Regions from separate parts of the Pseudoalteromonas apostichopi genome, predicted to be linked through region 1. Evidence: predicted binding sites of a transcription regulator. Region 1 holds the regulator's gene; the other holds the start of a gene.
What was found. The regulator ArgR, encoded in region 1, controls arginine synthesis, uptake and breakdown. The targets are predictions, from matches to a motif close to ANTGAATANNTATTCANT.
Positions count from the first base shown of each region.

Region 2: the regulator ArgR is predicted to act here: its motif matches at 4,780-4,797, upstream of QUE86_RS03595 (OadG family protein).

Region 1 covers NZ_AP028065.1:2,362,873-2,375,132, forward strand. The annotation lists gene aceF (pyruvate dehydrogenase complex dihydrolipoyllysine-residue acetyltransferase) at 1-641, shown strand, start outside; gene lpdA (dihydrolipoyl dehydrogenase) at 830-2,254, shown strand; gene QUE86_RS10675 (tRNA-uridine aminocarboxypropyltransferase) at 2,445-3,086, shown strand; gene QUE86_RS10680 (Fe(3+) ABC transporter substrate-binding protein) at 3,869-4,873, shown strand; gene QUE86_RS10685 (ABC transporter permease) at 4,943-6,577, shown strand; gene QUE86_RS10690 (ABC transporter ATP-binding protein) at 6,574-7,617, shown strand; gene QUE86_RS10695 (Dyp-type peroxidase) at 7,670-8,569, shown strand; gene argR (transcriptional regulator ArgR) at 8,566-9,033, opposite strand; gene mdh (malate dehydrogenase) at 9,259-10,194, shown strand; gene ispB (octaprenyl diphosphate synthase) at 10,301-11,272, opposite strand; gene rplU (50S ribosomal protein L21) at 11,683-11,994, shown strand; gene rpmA (50S ribosomal protein L27) at 12,011-12,260, shown strand, end outside.
Region 2 covers NZ_AP028065.1:801,941-814,200, forward strand. The annotation lists gene QUE86_RS03575 (peptidoglycan DD-metalloendopeptidase family protein) at 1-1,136, shown strand, start outside; gene QUE86_RS03580 (hypothetical protein) at 1,287-1,463, opposite strand; gene QUE86_RS03585 (sodium ion-translocating decarboxylase subunit beta) at 1,561-2,691, opposite strand; gene oadA (sodium-extruding oxaloacetate decarboxylase subunit alpha) at 2,704-4,476, opposite strand; gene QUE86_RS03595 (OadG family protein) at 4,492-4,740, opposite strand; gene QUE86_RS03600 (DUF1328 domain-containing protein) at 5,275-5,448, shown strand; gene QUE86_RS03605 (hypothetical protein) at 5,498-5,689, shown strand; gene QUE86_RS03610 (hypothetical protein) at 6,216-7,139, opposite strand; gene QUE86_RS03615 (YcxB family protein) at 7,263-7,730, shown strand; gene csrA (carbon storage regulator CsrA) at 7,758-7,949, opposite strand; gene QUE86_RS03625 (aspartate kinase) at 8,043-9,260, opposite strand; gene alaS (alanine--tRNA ligase) at 9,267-11,867, opposite strand; gene QUE86_RS03635 (regulatory protein RecX) at 11,885-12,260, opposite strand, start outside.

The sequences.
Region 1 (12,260 bases):
GTAACTGGGTACAAATCCCACATGTTACACAGTTTGATGAAGCGGATATCACAAGCCTAGAAGCATTCCGTAAAGAGCAAAATGCCCTTGCAGAGAAGAAAAAGCTAGGTGTTAAAATCACGCCGCTTGTGTTCGTAATGAAAGCTGCTGCGAAAGCACTTGCTGAATTCCCAACGTTTAACTCTTCTCTATCTGAAGACGGCGAAAGCTTAATCTTGAAGAAGTACATCAACATTGGTGTTGCAGTTGATACGCCAAATGGCTTAGTTGTTCCTGTTTTCAAAGATGTTGATAAGAAAGGCATCATTGAGCTTTCTCGCGAATTGATGGATATTTCTAAGAAAGCACGTGAAGGCAAATTAACTTCATCTGATATGCAAGGCGGTTGTTTCACAATCTCAAGCCTCGGTGGTATCGGTGGTACAGCGTTCACACCAATTGTGAATGCGCCAGAAGTTGCTATCTTAGGTGTATCTAAATCAGAAATGAAGCCTAAGTGGAATGGCAAAGAGTTTGAGCCTAAATTAATGGTTCCATTATCAATGTCATACGACCATAGGGTTATTGACGGTGCACTAGCGGCACGCTTTACTGTGACACTAGCAAGCTATATGAGCGATATCCGTCAATTGGTGATGTAATCGTTTCATAATTTATAAGAATCAAATCCCAGCAAGTTGTTTTTTGCTGGGATTTTTACCATTGGCAATGATACAATCTTTGCCATAGAACAATCTTGGTATAGATATCTGCTCTCCCTTTCTGCCTTGCAGAAACATGGCAGTTAAACTTAAGGGCAGTGTCCCGTTCAAACATTTAAGGTAATAGCATGAGCAACGAATTAAAAACTCAAGTTGTTGTACTAGGCGGTGGTCCTGGTGGTTATTCTGCGGCTTTCCGTGCTGCTGACTTGGGCTTAGAAGTTACATTAGTAGAATCTCGCAACACGTTAGGCGGTGTATGTCTAAATGTGGGTTGTATTCCTTCAAAAGCACTTTTACACGTAGCTAAAGTGATTGATGACGCAGCTGAAATGTCATCTCACGGCGTTACTTTTGGTAAGCCTGAAATCGACCTAGACAAAATCCGTGATTGGAAAGAGTCTGTAATCGGCCAATTAACTGGCGGCCTAGACGGCATGGCTAAAATGCGTAAAGTGAAAGTAGTTAGCGGCTACGGTAAATTCACTGGTAGCAACACCCTTGCTGTTGAAGGTGAAGACGGTACAACAACGATCACTTTTGATAATGCTATTATTGCTGCAGGCTCTCAACCTGTTAACTTACCTTTCATCCCTGAAGATGACCGTGTAATTGATTCAACGGGTGCTTTAGAGCTTAAAGACGTTCCTGAGAAACTACTTGTTTTAGGTGGTGGTATCATCGGTCTTGAGATGGGTACTGTATACCGTGCGCTAGGTTCTGAAATCGACGTAGTTGAGTTTGCTGATCAATTAGTACCAGCAGCTGATAAAGACGTTATTAAGATTTACCAAAAATACGTTAAGAACAAGTTCAACGTAATGCTTTCTACTAAAGTTGTTGGCGTTGAAGCGAAAGAAGACGGTCTATACGTTTCATTCGAAGGTAAAAACGCACCGGCTGACGCAGTACGTTACGACAAAGTACTTGTTGCTGTGGGTCGTACACCTAACGGTAAATTACTTGACGCTGACAAAGCGGGCGTTAACGTTGATGAGCGTGGTTTCATCAATGTTGATAAACAGCTTAAAACAAACGTTGATCACATCTTCGCTATCGGTGATATCGTTGGTCAACCAATGCTTGCGCACAAAGCGGTTCACGAAGCTCACGTTGCTGCAGAAGTTATTTCTGGCCAGAAACATTTCTTCGATCCTAAGTGCATTCCTTCAATCGCATACACAGATCCTGAAATTGCATGGGTTGGTGTAACAGAGAAAGAAGCTAAAGAGCAAGGTTTAAGCATCGAAACTGCAGTATTCCCTTGGGCAGCTTCTGGTCGTGCGATTGCTTCTGCACGTACTGAAGGTCAAACTAAGCTAATCTTCGATAAAGACTCAGGTCGTGTTATCGGTGGTGCTATGGTTGGTATCAACGCAGGTGAAATGTTAGGCGAAATCGGCCTAGCAGTTGAAATGGGCGCAGACGGTGAAGACCTAGCGTTAACTATTCACGCTCACCCAACGTTAAACGAATCAATCGGTCTAGCTGCTGAAATCTTCGAAGGTTCAATCACTGACCTTCCAAATAAAAAAGCAGTTAAAAAGAAGTAAGTTCTTTTGACGAATAGCTTAAAAACCCAGCTTCTGCTGGGTTTTTTGTTTTAGTTTAGAGCTAAAACAAACCACTCAGACTAATATCTATTCCCCTTATTTTTAGCTACAATACGCGCCGTTCAATTTTCTGGTAAATACAGTGGCTACTATCTCAAATAACTCCGTGTTAGTACTTCGTGCTTTACAAATGGCTGAGTCTCGTCGTGAATTTAAAGCGCGAGGAGCTAAATTAACGCGTTGTGAGCGCTGTTTATTAGCTGAGCATTATTGTATCTGCGAAGGAGTAGAGCAGGCTGAGTGTGAATCGGCGGTCTGCTTACTTATGTATCACAATGAGAGTTTTAAGCCATCTAATACTGGGCGTTTAATTGCTGAGATCGTTCCAGATAACCACGCTTTTAAATGGGATAGAACGAACCCAGATGATGCTTTGTTAAGCTTGTTAGCAGATCCACAGTATCAGCCTATGGTTATTTTTCCTGCTAGTGATGTTGAAGATGAAACCCGTGTGATCACTGAAGTAGTGCCTGAGGATGGTAAACGTCCATTGTTTATCTTTTTAGACGGTACATGGCGCGAAGCAAAGAAAATGATCCGTAAAAGCCCTTATCTAGATAACTTACCTGTGCTTTCTATTACGCCTGAAAAGCTCTCAGATTATCGATTGCGTGTTGCCCCACATGAGCATCAATTAGGCACCGCTGAGGTTGCTATTATGGTGCTTGAGCTAGCTGGTGAAATGGATGCTACGAAAAAGCTAGAGGAACATTTTTTTAAGTTCAGAGATGCATACTTGCTTGGTAAGAGAAATAAAGGGCGTCCAGAGTAGTTCCCTTTGGATAAAAGAAAAGCGCGAACTATCTCTAGTCGCGCTTGCGGAATCTTCTTAATTTTTTGCATCCTGCAATTGAATCTAATCAACTCCCTAAACTTTGCCACTCCATGCGATTACACTTTACTTATTGGTTCTGTGTAATATAAGGCAATCCCGCCTTGTTTCCTTGTAAGTCCATTACATCCTTGCTGGTAATTACTTTACCCTTCCCTTACGTGTCATCCAGACACTATCCTTTTATTTGCAAATCCGTTGCGATGCCCTAACGGCCTGTCCTTTGTTCCACTTTTTTAACTTCCTGTATAACAACATTCTGCTGTTATTCCATTCCACATCATCCTGATGCTGTCCGTAGGTTGTCACTCCTTTGCGTTACTCTTCCTGAGCCTGTCCTTAATTCCTTATTCTCCAAATGAACCTTATTCCGCGGTTTTATGAGTAATGCTTCCTTATCCATCTACTCATTAAGCTTCTTGCTTAGTTGATGTAAATAATTATAGAGAAATGGTCAAAGCTGAGTAGGTCAAAATCCTACTTAATCTATTGGTTATTTTATTGTCATTTAATATATATTATTAAATTTCAATTGGTTATGTGTTTTTTGGCAGTGTTTTCTGGTGCTTTTTACTCAATTGCTGCCATATAGGTGAGACATCTCTTACATGTAAATTCCTAAATGGCAGCTAGGTTGATTGAAATATGAGTTTAAACGGGTGCACTTTGCGCTAACTCTAGGTAAAATATTTTGATAATTGTTATTATTTAGGTGCTATAAAATGAAGAAAACAGCCTTAGTATTAGTTAGCGCATTATTGAGCGTGCCGGCATTTGCTGCAGACGTAGTAAATATTTACTCGTTTCGCCAGCCATTCTTAATTCAGCCTATTTTGGATGATTTCACTAAGCAAACTGGCATTAAAACTAATGTGGTATTTGCGAAAAAAGGTCTGATTGAGCGTGTAAAGCGTGAAGGCAAGCACAGTAAAGCTGATTTAGTATTAACCTCAAATTTTAGTGCACTTATTCAATTAGAAGATTTAGGTTTAACACAATCAATTAATAGTGATGTGGTAAATGCGAATGTGCCAAGCACCTTTCGCGATGCGGATGGTCAGTGGATAGCGCTTACTAAACGTGTACGTAATGTATACTCTGCAAAAGAGCGTATTGGTGCTCTTTCTGAGTTAACATATGAAGATTTAGCCGATCCAAAGTACAAAGGCAAAATTTGCACGCGCTCAGGCAAACACCCATACAATTTAGGTTTAGTTGCTTCGATGGTTGCTCACCATGGCGAAGTAAAAACTAAGCAATGGCTAGAAGGTGTTAAAGCTAATTTAGCGCGTAAGCCGCAAGGTAATGACAGAGCACAAGTAAAAGCTGTGAAAGAAGGCTTATGTGATCTGGCGTTAGGCAACAGCTACTATTTCGGTAAAATGCTGCAAGATGAGCAGCAAAAGTCTTGGGCAGAAGCTGTTTATATTAACTTCCCTAATCAAACTAACCGTGGTTCTCATATTAACGTATCGGGCGTTGTTATGACCCGTTACGCTAAAAACCCTGAAAATGCCTTGAAACTGATTGAGTATATGACCGACAATAAGGCGCAAAATATGTATGCTTCAGTTAATATGGAATACCCAGTAAAGCAAGGGGTTGCATTATCTGAGATGGTTGCATCATGGGGGGAATTTAAAGAAGACAGTCTTCCTCTTGATGAGATCAGCAAATATCGCCCTGTGGCACTGAAGCTAATTGACGAAGTAAAATTTGATTTATAACGAGAACACACCTCGTTTTATAAAAGCTGTTTTTTAACAGCTTTTATTTTATCTGGTATTAATCCACTTATGCATGTGAAGTTTTCGCTGTCGCGTTGGCAGCTTATAGCCTGGCTTATTGGCCTGTTGCTTGTTACGCCATTAGGCTTTTTGTTATTTGAATCTCTGCAAGGGGATTCAGACGTATTTCAGCACCTATTTGACACGGTGCTTTGGGATTATACCCGTAATACGCTATTACTCATTGTCGGAGTGGGACTATTAAGCTGCGTTATTGCTTTACCGTTAGCTTGGTTAACTGCCTATTGTGATTTTCCGGGACGTAAGCAGTTTGAGTGGGCTTTAATGCTGCCATTAGCAATGCCAACGTACCTCATAGCTTATGTGTATACTGACTTACTTGATTATGCTGGGCCAATTCAAATAGCGCTAAGAGAGTGGTTTGGTTGGCAATCACCAGATGATTATTGGTTTTTTGATATTCGTACGTTAACCGGGGCCATTATTATGATTGCTCTGGTACTCTATCCATACTTATTCCTTATTTTTAAAACAGCGCTTAGAGAGCAGTCTTTTAAATTAGTACAAGCTAGTCAGTTGATGGGGTTATCGCCATTTAAAAGTTTCTTAAGAGTTAGTTTGCCCCTTGGTCGAGGGGCTATTGTGGCAGGAATAACATTAATCAGCATGGAAGCAATGGCTGACTTTGCCACCGTTAATTATTTTGCGGTGAGTACATTAACGACTGCTGTTTACGATACTTGGCTTGGCTATTACTCATTGACGGCTGCAGCGAAAATCTCTGGCATTATGCTACTCATTTTGTTTTTAACCATCATGGTGGAGCGCTTTAGCCGACGTAATCAAGCTGTATATGAACGTCAGTCAAGTATCAACAGCGCAACATTATATCGCTTAAAAGGCTGTGCTGCATGGGCTGCAAGCTTAGCTTGCATGTTAGTTCTGTTACTTGCTTTTATACTGCCTGTTGGGGTGTTAATTAAGTACGCCATTGCGTATTCCGATGAAGCATGGAATGGGGCATTTTTTAATTACGCTTGGCAGAGTTTTAAAGTCGCTGTTGTGGTGAGTATTGCAACCATCCTATTGAGCTTGTTGGTATTGTTTTATCAGCGAATTGCTAAACAAGCTTACTCTTTACTTCCTGGACGTTTAGCAAGTACAGGTTATGCCTTGCCAGGTACAGTGTTGGCCATTGCCGTATTACTCCCATTAACTCAGCTAGATGATGCATTAAATAACTGGCTTGAGCCTTTTGGTTTATCGCCTGGGTTACTTTTGAGTGGCACTTTATTTGCCATGATCTTTGCTTATGTTGTGCGTTTTTATGCGATTGCGCATGGTGCGCTTGAAAGTAGCTTTCTGCGTATTAGTCCATCGCTAGATATGGCTAGTCAATCAATGGGCAAAGGACCCTTACAAACCTTATGGCGGGTACATTTACCGTTGTTAAAACGAGGGATTCTTACTGCTGGTTTGTTAGTATTTATTGAGTGCATGAAAGAGTTGCCAGCTGCTTTATTACTTCGGCCTTTTAATTTTGAAACGCTTGCGACCCATGTTTTTCAGTATGTTAGTGATGAGCAGTTAGAGCTTGCGTCTATTTCAGCTTTGTTTATCGTGTTAGTTGGGTTAATTCCTTTGTATTTCGTTAATCGTTCGATGGAGCAAAATCACTCATGAGTCATTTGATAATTCAAGACCTAGCTTATCAGTACAATGGCACTAAGGTATTGAGTGAACTCAATCTTAATGTTGAGCAAGATGAAATTGTTTGTTTGCTTGGCGCAAGTGGCTGTGGCAAAACCACCACCTTAAAGGCAATCGCGGGGATTTTACAGCCCGAGCAAGGCTATATGAGCATAGATTCAAATGTGGTCAATGATAGCGGACTATTTGTTGCACCTGAAAAGCGTAATATCGGCATGATGTTTCAAGACTATGCGTTATTCCCTCATCTAACGGTTAGTGACAACATTGCGTTTGGCCTCAGTAATATGAGCAAAGCACAAAAGCGTGAGCGCGTGGACGAAATGCTCAGCCTTGTTAAATTAGATGGTTGTGCTGGGCGTTACCCTCATCAACTTTCAGGTGGTCAGCAGCAACGAGTCGCGATTGCTCGTGCTCTTGCTTATAAGCCAAGCTTATTATTACTTGATGAGCCATTTTCGAATATTGATACACAAGTACGATTTGAGCTTATTGCAGATATACGTCGCATTATTAAAGATCAGCAGGTATCTGCGGTATTTGTTACCCACTCGAAGGAAGAAGCTTTCGCCTTTGCTGACACACTTGCGGTTATGCATGGTGGAAAAATCGCCCAACAGGGCTCCGCGGAGCAGTTATTTAGCCAACCTAACTCAAAGGTGGTTGCAGAGTTTCTTGGTACGGGCATATACTTAACGGCGAAAGTATTAACGCCAACTGAATACGAAACGGCGTTTGGTGTGGTTCACTCATTGACGGCGAACAATGTAGATTGTCAGCAAGGTCAAGTGTACATAAGACCGCACTATATTCAGTTGTGTGAAGCTGCTCACAGTGACGCAAACAGTTTAACAATCTTGCAAAGACGCTTTATCGGTACGCGTTATGTGTATCGTATCAATATTGCAGGGCAAGAGTGTGAAGTTGCCGCAGAGCAAGATCGCGTGTTAGCTGTTGAGCAGCCTGTAAAAATAAAAATAATGCCGCACACAGTCAATTTTTTTCATGATTAATCAATCTTGAATCCTTGGCTAGGTGCAAATAACGAGAAGCTAAGGATTCACTATGGCGCAAGCGCAATCTGGGATTTGTGCTGAAGCAAACTTACATGGTTTGCACCTGTTTTTTAATGTTTACGATGGCCATGATGAGTCATTACGTAAAAAACTAAAACGCGTCAGCGTTATTCAAGATGAGTTTGCAGATCAGTTCTCTGAAGCCATGCTGTCGTGCGTGGTTGCCCTTGGTGCTCAGTATTGGCCGCATATCCTGCCCGAATTTATTCCAAGTCAATTACAAAGCTTTCCTAATGTGACTCATAGTGAGCATGTGATCAGTGCACAGCCTTTTGACTTGTTTGTACAAATTCGCTCAGACCGCGAAGATGTAAACCATCTATTTGCTCTGCAAATTCTAAAGTTATTAACACCGGATGTAGAGCTGGTGGAGCAGGTACGTAATTTTCGGTTTTTAGATGGGCGTGATTTTAATGGCTTTATTTATGCTGGTGATACCCCTCATGGTCGTCAAAAGCGTAGCACGGCTCTTATCAACAAACCGGGGCACTTTGAAGACCAAGGCAGCTATATTCATGTGCAGCGTTTTGTGCATGACTTGAGTGTCTGGCAGCATTTGTCGTTGTTCGAGCAAGAACAAATCATGGGGCGTACGCGTCTTGATAATACCTTGATTGTGCCTGCTGTAGAAACTAGTCATGCGGTTCGCAGTGAACTAAAAGATGAGCACGGTCAGCCACTATTACTTAATCAAAGCATGCCATTTGGTGATGTGCATAAACAGGGGATTTTGATGGTTTCGTGTGCGGCGCAAGGGGATGCGTTTGAGCAGGTATTAAAGAGCCGGTTGGGGCAGGGCGATTGCTATGATCATTGGCTCGATTTTACTCAAGCCGATATGGGATCTGCGTTTTTCGCCCCGTCAGTAAACTTTTTAAAGCAGCTTTAAACTGTATCGAATAAAGTGCGCACGCGATCAAGCGTGACATCGATTTCTGAAATCTTCGCAGGGGCGATAAAAATAGTGTCGTCGCCTGCAATAGTGCCTAGTACACCATCCGCCTTACCTAGAGAATCAAGTAATCGAGCAATTAATTGAGCTGCGCCTGGGCTAGTACGAATAATGATCATCATTTCGTTATGCATAATATCGATAACAAGCTGACGCAGCGGGCTTTTCGCTGTTGGTACACCCATTTCAGCCGGTAAACAATAAACCATTTCTTGCTTTGCATTACGGGTACGTACAGCACCGAACTTGCTTAACATGCGAGAGACTTTACTTTGGCTAATATTATCAAAGCCTTGCTCTTTCAATGCTTCGACAATCTCACCTTGTGAGCCGAAGTTTTCTTCTTTTAATAGCGCTTTAAACGCTTTGATTAGTGCTTCTTGTTTGTCTTGTGGTTGCATGTTGCCGTTTCTTTATTCATAAAATGTGGAGTAATTCTACACAACTCTGCATATTTATGCAGTATTAGTTTACAAAGTCGTCCAAAATGCTGTGTCTTTACAGCTAAGTTTACAACTATGGTCGAAATTATACGCGAAATAAGCAGGATAAATTTGTTTTTAGTCGCTAATTTCATTATCTTTAGGGCCACAAATATTTCCTACCTCAAATTACGGAGAATTCCAATGAAAGTTGCTGTTTTAGGCGCAGCTGGCGGTATCGGCCAAGCATTGTCTTTATTATTAAAAACAAGTTTACCTGCAGGTTCTGAATTATCGTTATATGATGTTGCCCCTGTTGTTCCTGGTGTAGCGGTTGATCTTTCTCACATCCCAACAGACGTTAAAGTTGAAGGCTTTGGTGCTGACAACTTAGACGCAGCATTAGCTGGTTGTGATATCGTTCTTATCCCAGCGGGTATGCCACGTAAGCCTGGTATGGACCGTGCGGACCTTTTCAACGTAAACGCAGGTATCATCAAAACATTAGCTGAAGGCATCGTTAAAAACTGTCCTAAAGCGTTAGTAGGTATTATCACTAACCCAGTAAACGGCACTGTGCCAATCGTTGCTGAAGTATTCAAAAAAGCGGGTACTTACGATGCTAACCGTGTATTCGGTATCACAACGCTTGACGTGATCCGTTCAGAAGCTTTTGTAGCTGAACTTAAAGGTTTAAGCGCAACTGACGTTAAAGTTCCAGTTATCGGTGGTCACTCAGGTACTACAATCCTTCCTCTTCTTTCTCAAGTTGAAGGTGTTACTTTCACTGATGAAGAAGTTGCAGCATTAACACCACGTATCCAAAACGCAGGTACTGAAGTTGTTAACGCTAAAGCCGGTGGCGGTTCAGCAACTCTTTCAATGGGTGCAGCAGCAGCGCGCTTCTGTATGTCTTTAGTGAAAGGCCTACAAGGTGAAGAAGTTGTTGATTATGCATACGTTGCAGTTGAAAACGGTGACGCAGCATACTTCGCACACCCAGTACGTCTAGGTAAAAACGGCGTTGAAGAAATCCTTTCTTACGGTGAGTTAAGTGCATTCGAAGAGCAAGCTAAAAACGACATGCTAGCTACACTTAACAAAGACATCCAAGAAGGTGTTGATTTCATCAACGGTTAATTCCGCCAGATGATAGGCGCTTTGCTTATTCGTTAACTTAGTAAAAGCGCTGAAAACAAAAAAGCCTGCAAATGCAGGCTTTTTTAATGGCTCGAATAAATAGAGTTTAATGATCGCGGGCAACGGCGATGCGGGCCAAACTCTCTAATGCTTGTTTGTAAGGTGTGTCTGGTAAGAAAGCAATACAAGCAATCGCTTTGTCAGCTTCTTGTTCTGCTTTTTGCATCGCAAACTCAAGCGCTTTAGTGTCAGCTAGTGCTGCTAGAATGCTCTCTAAGTGATCCATACCATTACCAAGCTCAATAGCTTCTCGTACCAGCTTAACTTGCTCGGGAGTGCCTTTTTGCATTGCGTAGATAAGCGGTAGGGTAGGTTTACCTTCAGCTAAATCATCGCCAATGTTTTTACCAAGTTGCTCGGCATCGGCGTTGTAATCAAGGACATCATCTACTAGTTGGAATGCGGTCCCAAGATGCATTCCGTATAAGTTTAATGCTTCAAGGGTTTGTTCATCTTGCTCAGTAATAATTGCGGCAAGGCCTGTTGCAGCTTCGAACAATTTGGCTGTTTTGCTGTAAATAACCTGCATGTAGCTTTGTTCTGTGGTGTCAGGGTCGTTACAGTTCATTAGCTGTAATACTTCACCTTCAGCGATGACATTCGTTGCATCAGCCAAAATTTGCATAATTGGCATTTTTCCAAGGCCAACCATTAGCTGAAACGAACGTGTATAGATAAAATCACCCACCAATACGCTTGCTGCATTACCGAACTCAGCATTTGCTGTAGGGGTGCCGCGGCGCAAATGTGACTCGTCGACAACGTCGTCATGCAATAAAGTAGCGGTATGAATAAATTCGATGATAGTGGCAAGCGTAATGTGGTCTTTACCCTCATAACCGAGTGCTTTTGCCGCTAAAATGGCCAACATAGGACGAACGCGTTTACCGCCGCTGTTTACTATGTATAAACCGAGTTGGTTAACCAAAGCGACATCTGAACGCATTTGGGCATGTATAAGTTGATTGACGTCATCCATTTCATTTTCGATTAACGTCTGGATAGCTTTTATATCCATTGATCTCCGAGCCAATATTTATGGGTATACGGGGCTGATTGTACAACAAAAAAAGCACTTGCTCGATATTTTGTGATGATTCATTAAAAAAACACTGTAAAGTTTTTTATTTGAGATCAATTTTGCCAAGATAAATTTATAACCTTGATTAATAAGTGATCAGCTTTTTGAATTTTCAAGGTGCGTATTATTAGCGTAATTTAATTGTCATGAGATCGTAAAAACCGCTTGGCATGTGGTGTTTTTAAGATAGAATAGAGAAAAATATTGAATTGCTCTCAATGCAGCTATTTTTTATTCATTTTATCGAAAAAGAGGCTTGCTAGTTTTTGCACATTAGCGTAAACTTCGCGCCCTATTGAAGAATATTTTAGTTGCGTCGATTTGAGGGCGCACAGACGGAGTTAATTATGTACGCGGTTTTCCAAAGTGGTGGTAAACAGCACCGTGTGACTGAAGGTCAAACAATTCGTCTTGAGAAATTAGACGTTGAAACTGGTGCAGCAGTTGAATTTGATTCAGTACTTTTAGTTGCTGATGGTGAGAAAATCGAGATCGGTGTACCGTTCGTAAACGGTGGTAAAGTAACAGCTGAGGTTGTTTCACACGGTCGCGGTGAGAAAGTTAAGATTGTTAAATTTAGACGTCGTAAGCATTCTCGTAAGCAAATGGGCCATCGTCAATGGTTCACTGAAGTTAAAATCACTGGCATTAGCGCTTAATTAGAGGTACTGAGAAATGGCACATAAAAAAGCAGCTGGTAGTACTCGTAACGGTCGCGATTCAGAAAGCAAACGCCTAGGTGTTAAGCGTTTTGGTGGCGAATCAGTTCTAGCGGGTAGCATCATTGTTCGTCAACGTGGTACTCGTTTCCACGCTGGCGCAAACGTAGGTATCGGTAAAGACCACACTATCTTCGCAAAAGCAGATGGTAAAGTTCAATTCGAACAGAAAGGTCCTTTAAACCGTAAATACGTAAATATCGTAG
Region 2 (12,260 bases), 1.6 Mb from region 1:
AAAAACTAACTGAGCTAAATTCGGAGCAAGCAGCAGCAAAACTTCCAGAATACGAGCTTATCGACCATGAAGTACGTAATGGCGATAATTTAGCACTTATATTCAAACGTGCGGGTTTCTCAGCGCAAACATTACACAAACTAGTTAATACCAACGCTGAAACTCGTAAGTTAACAAAAATTCACCCAGGCGAAATCTTAAGCTTTGCAACGGCCGAAGATGGCTCTCTAGCGCAGCTTCGTTATGTGATTTCAAAAACAGATACCTTATACGTTACATTAAATGACGAAGGTAACTACGACACCGCTATTGATAGCAAAGAAATCGAAACGCTAAGTAAATCAGCTGGCGGTGAGATCTCTAATAGTTTTTGGACGTCTGGTATTGCCGCTGGTTTAAGCGAGCGTCAAATTATGAATTTTGCTGACATCTTCGGTTGGGATGTCGACTTCGCTAATGACATTCGTAAAGGTGACCAATTTGGTCTTATTTACGAAGCTCACTATGTTGATGGTGAGTACATTGGTGATGGTAAAATTATTGCCGCAGAATTTATTAATCAAGGCGAGCGTTATACCGCTATTCGCCATACAGATGGTAACTTCTACACGCCTGAAGGCCGTAGCATGAAAAAAGCCTTCTTACGTGCGCCAGTTAACTTTAAGTATATTAGCTCGAGCTTTAATCCTCGCCGCTTACACCCTGTGACTAAGACGGTAAAACCACATAATGGTATTGATTACGCTGCACGTACAGGTACGCCAGTGGTTTCATCGGGTAATGGTAAAGTAATTAAAGCTGGTTACAGTAAGTACAATGGTAACTACGTTTTTATTAGCCATGGCACACAGTATGTGACTAAATACTTACACTTAAACAAGAAAATGGTTAGAACAGGCCAAAAAGTGAAGCAAGGCCAAAAAATTGGTACCGTTGGTGCGACAGGCCGCGTAACAGGCCCACACTTACACTATGAATTCTTAGTAAACGGCGTGCATCGTAATCCGAAAACAGTCAAACTACCTAAATCAGAGCCTTTACCGCGCGATGAGCTAGCTAAGTTTAAACCAATTGCTGATAACTTCTTAGCGCAATTACAGCGTAATAGAGAGTTACAACTAGCGTTAAATAAGTAGCTAAGTAAACATAATAAAGCCGCTTCAATTGAAGCGGCTTTTTCGTTTCTGAGACAATTCAAGATAAAACGGTTATGGCGTTATCAAACTAAACTTATTGCCGACTCTATTCATACCTTAAATTAAACACGCTCATTACCGATACAATTATTATCTTAATAATACATAGATAAGCTGAATAATTAGCGAAATCATCACTAGTGGCCAAATATACTTTGCATATTTAGTTGCGCCATCAAGCCCCATTTTAGACTGATACTTTTCAAGTAGCGGTATTAGAATAACCAAGGCAACAAAAAGGCAGAGTAAGATAATAAAAATATTCATGATGGCTTCCTTACACAAGAATCATTTAACTACCTAGTCTATAGACAAAAAAAAGCGCAGTAAAATTACTGCGCCAGTCGGTTGGAAGTAAATCGACTTAGCCAACAATAGCTAACAGAATACCTGCTGCAACGGCACTTCCTAATACCCCTGCTACGTTTGGCCCCATGGCATGCATTAACAAGAAGTTATGCGGGTTGCTCTCAAGACCAACCTTATTAACCACACGTGCTGCCATTGGTACCGCTGATACACCTGCTGCGCCCACTAATGGGTTGATTGGCGATTTAGAGATCTTATTAAGCCCTTTTGCCATAAACACACCTGAAGCTGTACCTATCGCAAAGGCCAAAGCACCTAACACCAAAATACCTATTGTTTCTACGGTTAAGAACTTATCTGCCGCAAGCTTTGAGCCCACCGCTAAGCCTAAGAAAATGGTGGTAATGTTGATGATTTCGTTTTGTGCACTATTACTTAAACGATCAACCACGCCCGATTCACGCATCAAGTTACCCAAGCAAAACATACCTACCAGAGGTGTTGCAGCTGGTAAAAACAAGATGGTTAAACTCAACACCATTAACGGGAAAACAATTTTCTCTTTCTTCGATACAGTACGAAGTTGCGGCATTTGAATTTCACGCTCTTCTTGTGTTGTTAGTGCACGCATAATTGGCGGCTGAATAATTGGCACCAATGCCATGTATGAATAAGCCGCAACTGCGATTGCACCAAGTAAATCAGGCGCTAACTTAGATGCTAAGAAAATAGCTGTTGGACCATCTGCACCACCAATTATGGCAATCGCAGATGCATCTTGTAGTGTAAATTCAAAGCCAGGAATAAAGTTAAGTAGTATTGCACCAAATAGAGTAGCAAAAATACCAAACTGTGCAGCCGCACCTAACAACAACATACGAGGGTTTGCTATCAAGGCACTAAAGTCTGTAAGCGCACCAACCCCCATGAAGATCAAAAGTGGGAACACCCCAGAATCAATCCCGATGTGGTACACATAATAAAGTAACCCACCCGGCTCAGATAACCCGGCCACAGGGATATTCGTTAAAATAGCCCCAAAGCCAATAGGTAATAACAACAGTGGCTCAAAGTTACGTGCAATTGCTAAATAAAGTAACAAGCAACCAACCGCAATCATGATCAATGCCGCAAAGGTAAAATTAGCAATACCCGTGGCATGCCAGAGGTTTAAAACACCATCCATCCTCTGCCTCTCCTATGCTAGCGCGATTAGCGCATCGCCAGTGGCAACAGAGTCACCCTCAGCTACTAATACTTCTGCAATTGTACCTGAGTGTACGGCGCGAACTTCTGTTTCCATTTTCATCGCTTCCATGATAATAACCACATCACCTTCATTTACTGTTTGGCCTGGTTTCACTTTCACTTTGAAAATATTACCAGCCAACGGCGCATTGAGTGTTTCGCCTGCTGACGCTGAAGCAGACTGAGGAATTAATTCACTGTCTTTTAAAGTTACTTCTTTAAGCTCACCACCTTGTGCTACGACGACATCGTAAACTTTACCATCAACTTTAACGCTGTATTGCTCCGCTTTTACAGGGCTTGAAGAAGCAGGTTTGCTTTCAGACTTGGCAACTTCACCTGTTGGAATTGCTTCAAACGCATCTGGGTTGTTGCGGTTTTTAATAAATTTAAGGCCTATTTGTGGGAATAATGCATATGTAAGTACATCATCAATCACGTCATCAGCAAGTTCTAAACCTTGCTCTTTGGCTTCACTTAATAACTCAGCTTCAAGTTTCTCAAGCTCAGGCTCTAATTTATCTGCAGGACGACAAGTAATTGCCTCTGCGCCTTCTAGCACTCGTTCTTGCAGCTCTTTATTCATAGGTGCAGGAGTGGCACCATATTCACCTTTGAGCACGCCCGCAGTTTCTTTAGTAATGGTTTTGTAACGCTCGCCAGTTAATACGTTAAGTACCGCTTGGGTACCTACAATTTGCGAGGTTGGCGTAACCAAAGGAATAAAACCTAAGTCTTCACGAACACGTGGGATCTCAAGTAATACTTGATCAAGCTTATCAGCCGCGCCTTGTTCTTTAAGCTGGTTTTCCATGTTAGTTAACATGCCGCCAGGTACCTGAGCTAATAAGATGCGACCATCAACGCCTTTTAAGCTACCTTCAAAAGCAGCATATTTCTTACGTACATCACGGAAGTAAGCTGCAATTTCTTCTAATTGGTTTAAATCAAGGCCAGTATCTCGCTCTGTGCCTTCGACAATTGAAACTATTGTCTCCGTCGCGCTATGACCATAAGTCATACTCATTGACGAAATCGCCGTATCAAGCATATCAATACCTGCATCGATTGCTTTTTGATAAGTTGCAGTGCTTAAGCCAGTAGTAGCATGGCATTGCATCGCAATAGGAATAGACACGGTTTCTTTTAGGCCTTTGATCAACTGCTCACAATCATATGGCTTTAATAAACCTGCCATATCTTTAATACAAATCGAATGACAGCCAAGCTCTTCAAGCTGTTTTGCGAGTTTCAGCCACATATCAAGTGTATGTACAGGACTTACTGTGTATGAAATTGTACCTTGAGCGTGAGCTCCCACTTTAACAGCTGCTTTAATAGCAGTTTCAAGGTTTCGTACATCGTTCATCGCATCGAAAATACGAAATACATCAACACCATTTTTGTGTGCTCGCTCGACAAACTTTTCGACCACATCATCAGCATAATGACGGTAGCCTAAAAGGTTTTGTCCACGAAGTAACATTTGCTGCTTAGTGTTTGGCATTGCAGCCTTTAGTTCGCGAATACGTTGCCAAGGATCTTCACCTAAATAACGGATACACGAGTCAAACGTTGCACCCCCCCATGATTCAATTGACCAATAACCCGCATTGTCGAGTTTTTCGGCTATGGGTAGCATGTCGTCTAAGCGCATACGCGTTGCCAAAAGAGACTGGTGTGCGTCACGCAATACTAATTCGGTTAATTTTAATTTAGCCATGTTCGAGCTGCCCCGTTATTTTTGTTTATTTCGAAATTGAGCGATTGCAGCGCTTATTGCTGCAATATGTGCCTGAGGCACACCCTGTTGAGGTTGAATTTTTGCTGTTCGCGTAGGTTCTGCACTTGCTGGATCATCAAATCGACCCACTAGTTTTGACATTAAAGTGACTGCTGTAATCAGAATAGTCAGAAAAACAAACACGCCTACCATGCCTGTTACCATCAAACTGGCCGCAGTGGTGAGTAATCCACCTATATCCATACGACTCCCCTCGCTTACTTAAAATAAAAAGTTATTTTTGTTAAATAATTATGCACCAATAATAACAAACCAAAATCATTTGTATAGCACCATTGTAAATTGGTAAAACCAATTAATTTTAAAATAACATGCCGCACATATAATTAACACCCTACATTTCCATCATTCAAAGCCTCGATATAGATGATATAAATAGTCGATATAGCCATAAGTTATATGTTCAGCTATTAACTAAAAACCAGAAAGCGTCTAAAAACCACACACAACAAGGTGTTAGACTTTACCAACCAATAAAAAGTTAAATTGGTCTTACCAATACTGTGGCAATCTGATGTTTTCCTCATGCAACTCAATATGAAAAAATATCACTATGAATAACTTACATGCTTACTCGTAAATGTTACCAAGTGATGAACATCTACCAGCATCACAAATAAAGGTAAACCATTGAAATAAAACAAGTAAAACATCTGGCACAGAACTCGCTTCAGTTACATCGAACTTTAGAAAATTTAAATAGCCAAGGAGACCATTATGTTACGCTGGACCATTACTTTTTTAGTTATCGCGTTAATCGCAGCAGTGTTAGGTTTTGGTGGTATCGCAGGAGCCGCTGCAGGCATCGCTAAAATTATCTTTTTTATATTTTTAGTACTACTAGTTATTTCACTGGTATCTGGAGCTCTTAGAGGTAACGCCCCTAAGTAGTTATAAGCAAATAACCACTTAATTTATTTTATTTACAAGGAATTTCGTTATGAAAAATTCAACTTTGAAAGCCGCTACTATCGCTCTATTTTCAGGTCTATTCATCATGGGTTGTGAAGATAACTCGGCAGAAGATGCAGGTGAGCGTATTGATGAAGCAATTACTGATACACAAAATGCTGTTGAAGACGCATGTGAAGAAGTAAAAGAAGGTGTTAACGCAGAAGAAACTAACTGCTAATCACAACACTTTATGAAGAAAGCGGCCAAGTGTCGCTTTTTTTGTGTATGCAAGTTAGCAAGTTAGCAAGTTAGCAAGTTAGCAAGTTAGCAAGTTAGCAAGTTAGCAAGTTAGCAAGTTAGCAAGTTAGCAAGTTAGCAAGTTAGCAAGTTAGCAAGTTAGCAAGTTAGCAAGTTAGCAAGTTAGCAAGTTAGCAAGTTAGCAAGTTAGCAAGTTAGCAAGTTAGCAAGTTAGCAAGTCTAGGCTGCCTGCTGCTTGTGTCAAGGAGCTTGCTAACTTTACTCTTTCCCCCAGAAACTCGCTAATTTGTTAGGTTTCGCTCCGCTCTACCCTACGCCACGTAGGTCGTTATTTATGGCGACACGTGTTTTATCACACATACGTGACGGGCTAAAGCCCGACTTACAGCCGCATAAATTGAGAGAATCGCGCGAAATAAATTTCACGCCTACGCGGGGTAAACCCGCAGCTACCTTAAGCTCGTAACTTTACTCTTTCCCCTAGAAACTCGCTAACTTGTTGGGTTTCACTTACAACCCGTTGTGAGGGGCTCGTTTGTCGTTACACTCGCTATATGCCACTTCCCATCAACAAAGCTCACTTTTGCTACATCACTCACAGCAAAATCACCAGGTACATTCAAGCGTGTTAAGTTACTTGCTAACTGTTGTTTACAGTATGGACCTGTATCACCATGCATCACTAACACAGGCTTATTGGTGTGCTTTGCGAAGTCACTGATGGCATCACGGTATACTTTAAAAGCATCACAGTTTGAGCGCTGTGATTCACTACAAACTGGTTTACTGGTCGGGTGGTAAATATCAGCCTGAAAGCCAAACACATACGCCTTAGCATCTTGCTGAATGAGTGCTTGTTTTAACCAAATTAAATTGTACTTATCACGTTTGTCGGCTGCATCAAGTGCTGCGCTTTTGTCACTTTTTAAAATTTGCGAGCGACCATTAAAAGTACCTGGTATATGTAAGGTGCGAAACTCAATGCCATCGAATTGCCAACGAGCATTCTCTAGCATTTCAGCTTGTGTTACATAACCCTGTAACTGTTTTGCTTTTTGTCTATAAGCATCGTCGAACATTAAGCCTTTAACAAAACTTAGCCGTTCGAGCTCATCGAATTGAGGAGTTAATGTGACGCGGTCGCAATCTGTCCACTCATTATCACCTGGGGTGTAAATAAAAGGCTGCGTAGTCAGCGATGTTAATAACGCCTTATTAGTTTGCAAAAGCTTATTCGTGCAAGCAAGCGCTCCTGATTTCATGTCGCCAAGGTGCATTAAAAAGCCATGGGGTGTTGCAGCGATTGCCTTAGTAATTTTTCCGTCATTTGCGAGATTAATTTCATCAATCGGGGTGTATGGCATATCGCCCATAACTAAAAAAGTATTTGAAGTCATTGCAAGCGCTAATGACATTGAACTAACAAACATACAACTTACCCCTAAAAATACAGATACCTTAAGCTCTCATAATGACAACTAAATGAAAACCAACTGCGGCAGTTTTTTTCTATCAATGTTAAACTGCTGCCAGTCGAATAAGTGAGTCTGAGAATGACATTAAGTACAAATTACACACTAGATAAACCGTATTATTACGAATGCTTTGATGAGTCTTTACCTTATTCATCACAAGCCAAGCCTAAATACCCGCTGTTGGCATTGTTAATAACCTTAGGCTTATTAGCTTTTTATCAATTAGAGAACCATTATCTGGGCAGCTTTATGATTATGCTTGCTGTCGTTGAGTGTTTATCGTTTTATTACAAGCGCCCATGGTGGGTCGCAAGACAAATGATGAGCCGAGCATCAGGTAGCGAAGTGACCATCATCTTTGATGATGAAGGAGTGAAGGCCGAAAACCCATATAAAAGCTACCAATTAAGCTGGCAACAAATTAGTGAGATTATTGAAACTGAACGAGGTTATATTTTAAAGGCGCAGCGCGGTATGCAATATATTTCTAAACAAGCGCTAAATGATGAAATAACAGCTGAACTAAATAAAAGAGCCACTCAATGAGTGGCTCTTAAAAATATCTATCGCTGATTAAACATTGCCCGGATTTGGGTTAGATTTCTCTGCTTGGATTCGCATGTAGATTTCTTCACGATGTACTGATACATCTTTAGGTGCATTTACACCAATGCGAACTTGATTTCCTTTAACACCAAGAACAGTAACTGTTACTTCGTCACCGATCATAAGGGTTTCACCTACTCTACGAGTTAGTATTAGCATTCTCTTGCTCCCATGTTCCAAAAAATTAAAAGATTCCGCGTCAAAAACATTCTAATGAAATCTAGACTTAAAAGTAAGTAAAAACTCTAGATCTTATTCATTTTCAGTTAAAAAAACTTTGTGTAGTGCACGTACAGCCAGTTCTAAATATTTTTCATCAATTAAAACTGATATCTTTATTTCTGATGTCGACACAAGCATCACTTTGATGTTTTCTTCGCCAAGCGCATTAAAAAATAAGCTTGCCACACCAGAGTGAGATTTCATCCCTACACCTACTGCAGACACTTTGGCAACATTGCTGACCCCTTTAATAGATTCTGCGCTGATACCATCTTGGTTTTTGGTCAGAATTTCGAGTGCTTGCTCAAAATCATTCGTGTGCACAGTAAAAGCATAGTCTATTTTTTCAAAGTTATGATTAACTTGATTAATCATATCTATTTCGATGCCGAATTCTGCGAAAAGTTTCAATATTTTTGCAAGGTTTTCCGTCCCTTGGTGCACGCCATTGACGTAAATCAAACTTTCGTCACGATTAAAGGCGATACCCGACACAATGTTTGCTTGCACATCCGGTTCCTCAAAACTGATCAAGGTTCCTTGATCCGGGTTAAAACTCGATAACACTCTGAGCGGTATATTGTATTTTCCTGCGGCTTCGACACTGCGAATATGCAGAACCTTAGCCCCAAGACTGGCCATTTCAAGCATCTCTTCGAAGGTAACATGGCTCATACGTCGCGCATTTGGTTCAATACGCGGATCAGTGGTGTATACCCCATCAACATCGGTGTAAATTTGACATTCATCCGCATTGACAGCACCTGCAATCTCAACCGCAGAAGTATCTGTACCACCGCGACCGAGCGTGGTGATATTACCTTCAATATCGCGCCCCTGAAAGCCTGCAATTATGGCAATACGGTTATGCTCAAGCTCATGCTTTAGACGAGTCGCAGCAACCTCTTCAATACGCGCTTTACCAAACATATTGTCGGTGCGAATATTAACCTGATCGGCAAGTAAGCTTACCGCTGAATGACCACGTTTAATGATAGCCATTGCCAATAAAGAGACTGAGACTTGCTCACCTGTGGTCAGCAATACATCAAGCTCACGAGCGCTAGGTCGAGAATCGATTTGTTTAGCGAGTTCAATAAGACGGTTAGTTTCTCCCGACATAGCCGAAAGCACTACCACAACTTGGTGGCCTTGTTGCTTAGTTTTTACAACAAGGTCGGCGACGGCCTCAATTCGCTCTATTGAGCCAACTGAGGTGCCACCGAATTTTTGGACGATAAGTGCCACTAGTGATTAAGAACGCTCAGTTAACCAGCCAGTTACACTTTCTAAGGCTGCAGTAAGGTTCTCTGGCTGAGTACCACCTGCTTGTGCCATATCAGGACGACCACCGCCCTTACCACCTACTTGTGCAGCCATGTGATTTACAAGCTCACCAGCTTTCACTTTACTTGTTAGGTCTTTAGTTACACCCGCGATCAGGCTTACTTTATCGCCATTGGCTACACCAAGAGCAATTACACCTGAACCAATCTTAGTTTTCAGGTCATCAACCATGCCACGTAGTGCTTTAGATTCAGTACCAGCAACATCAGCGACCAGAAGTTTGATACCATTCACTTCAACTACAGAGTCAAGTAACGATGCCCCTGCCGCACTTGCTAGCTTGTCGTTAAGCTGGGCAATTTGCTTCTCAAGACCTTTTGACTTCTCAAGTAATGCTGTCACTTTTTCAAGTACACTGCTGCTATCACCTTTTACTAGCGCTGCAACATCATTTAGCTGTTGCTCTTGCTCATTAACATAGGCAACAGCTTCTGCACCTGTTACTGCTTCGATACGGCGAATACCTGCAGCGATACCACTTTCTGACACAATTTTGAATAAGCCGATATCACCAGCACGCTTAACGTGTGTACCACCACATAGTTCAATTGAGTAATCACCAATGGTTACTACGCGAACTTCGTCGTCGTATTTTTCACCGAATAATGCCATTGCACCTTTTGCTTTGGCATCTTCAATAGCCATTAGCTCAGTTTCAAGAGCAAAGTTACGACGGATCTCATCATTCACTGCGCGCTCGATTTGACGTAATTCGTCTTTTGTTACCGCTTCAAAGTGAGAGAAGTCAAAACGTAAACGCTCAGGGTCAACAAGTGAACCTTTTTGATTTACGTGCTCACCTAAAATTTGACGTAACGTCTCGTGCAATATGTGTGTTGCAGTGTGGTTTTTCTTGATGCTATCGCGACGTGCTGCATCAATTGTTGCCTCTGCTTTATCATTTGTACCAATGCGTCCTTGAACACGACCGTGGTGCGCAAATGCGTTACCAAGCTTAGTAGTGTTAGTGACTACGAACTCACCACCAGCGACTTTTAACACACCCGTATCACCAACCTGGCCACCAGATTCAGCATAAAAAGGTGTACGGTCTAAGATTGCGATACCTTCTTGACCATCTTCAAGTACAGAAACTGATTGACCTTCAGAGAAAAGCTCAACCACAGTGCCAGTGTAATGCTCTGCATCGTAGCCTTTAAAGTCAGTGTGTTTTTCTGACTTAAGTTGTTGGTTGTAATCAGCACCAAACTTACCAGCTTGCTGTGCTTGCTTACGCTGTACGGCCATACATTCTTGGAAGCCGTGCTCATCAATCGTCATGAAACGCTCACGCGCCACATCTGCTGTTAAGTCAGCAGGGAAACCGTAAGTGTCATAAAGCTTGAACACTAAGTCGCCAGGGATCACATCACCTTTGATGTCAGTTAGGCTTTCTTCTAAAATAGCAAGACCACGCTCAAGTGTTTTACCAAACTGCTCTTCTTCAATACGTAGTACTTTCTCGATAATTTCTTGTTGCTTAGCAAGCTCTGGGTACGCTTGGCCCATTTGTTCGATTAGAGCAGCAACTAGCTTGTAGAAGAACGCACCTTTCGCGCCTAGCTTATTACCGTGACGAACTGCACGACGAATAATACGACGTAACACATAGCCACGGCCTTCGTTTGATGGCATAACGCCATCAGATACTAAGAACGCACATGAACGAATGTGGTCAGCAACAACGCGTAGTGATTTATCATCTAAGTCTTGCGCGTTTGTTACTTTAGCTGCAGCGGCAATAAGTGCTTGGAATAAATCGATTTCATAGTTTGAGTGAACGCCTTGTAAAATTGCAGAGATACGCTCAAGACCCATACCTGTATCAACAGACTGCTTAGGAAGAGGTTCCATTGTGCCGTCGGCATGGCGGTTATACTGCATAAATACTAGGTTCCAGATCTCGATGAAACGGTCACCGTCTTCTTCTGGAGAGCCAGGAGGACCACCCCAAATTTCTTCACCGTGATCGTAAAAGATTTCAGAACATGGACCACAAGGACCCGTATCACCCATTGACCAGAAGTTATCGCTAGTTGCAATGCGAATAATGCGATCTTCACTTAGACCCACTTCTTTATGCCAAATGTTGAAGGCTTCTTCATCATCGTGATAAATGGTTACTAGTAGCTTTTCTTGCGGTAGTTTTACAACATCAGTTAGAAACTCCCACGCAAACTTGATTGCGTCTTGCTTGAAGTAATCACCAAAGCTGAAGTTACCTAACATTTCAAAGAATGTATGGTGACGTGCAGTGTAACCTACGTTTTCTAGGTCGTTATGTTTACCACCTGCACGCACACAACGTTGTGAGCTGGTCGCACGTGAGTAAGGGCGGCTTTCGGCACCTAAAAATACATCTTTAAATTGCACCATACCGGCGTTATTAAATAATAACGTGGCATCGTTACCCGGGATCAGCGAGCTTGAAGGAACAATTTGGTGTTGTTTAGAGGCAAAAAAGTCTAAGAACTGTTGCCTGATCTGTGCGGTAGTCATATGCTGCATGTGAAAATCTCACCCGTTTATTGCTGTGCTTGCATTGCAAAATCAATTTGTTCGTAATTAAAGCCTCGATACATCAAGTAGCGTACACGTTTCGCTCTTTCTTTATGGTCGAGTTCTTTACCTGAATTTGAAAACTTCTTTAAATATGCGTCCTGCGCGAGTTCGAACCAATCGACTTCGAACTCCTCGAGCGTCTTATCTAATAATGCTCGGTCTATCCCTTTTGCCATTGCTTCGCTCTGAATGCGTTTTGCACCATGATACTTAGCTAAATGGCGGCGTACAAACCCTTCACAGTAGCGCTGTTCGTTGATAAAGTTGTGTGACTCACACCAGTCTAACAAGCGTTCTGTGAACTCCGGCGACGCCTCTTTTTGCAGTAACTTTCGTGTT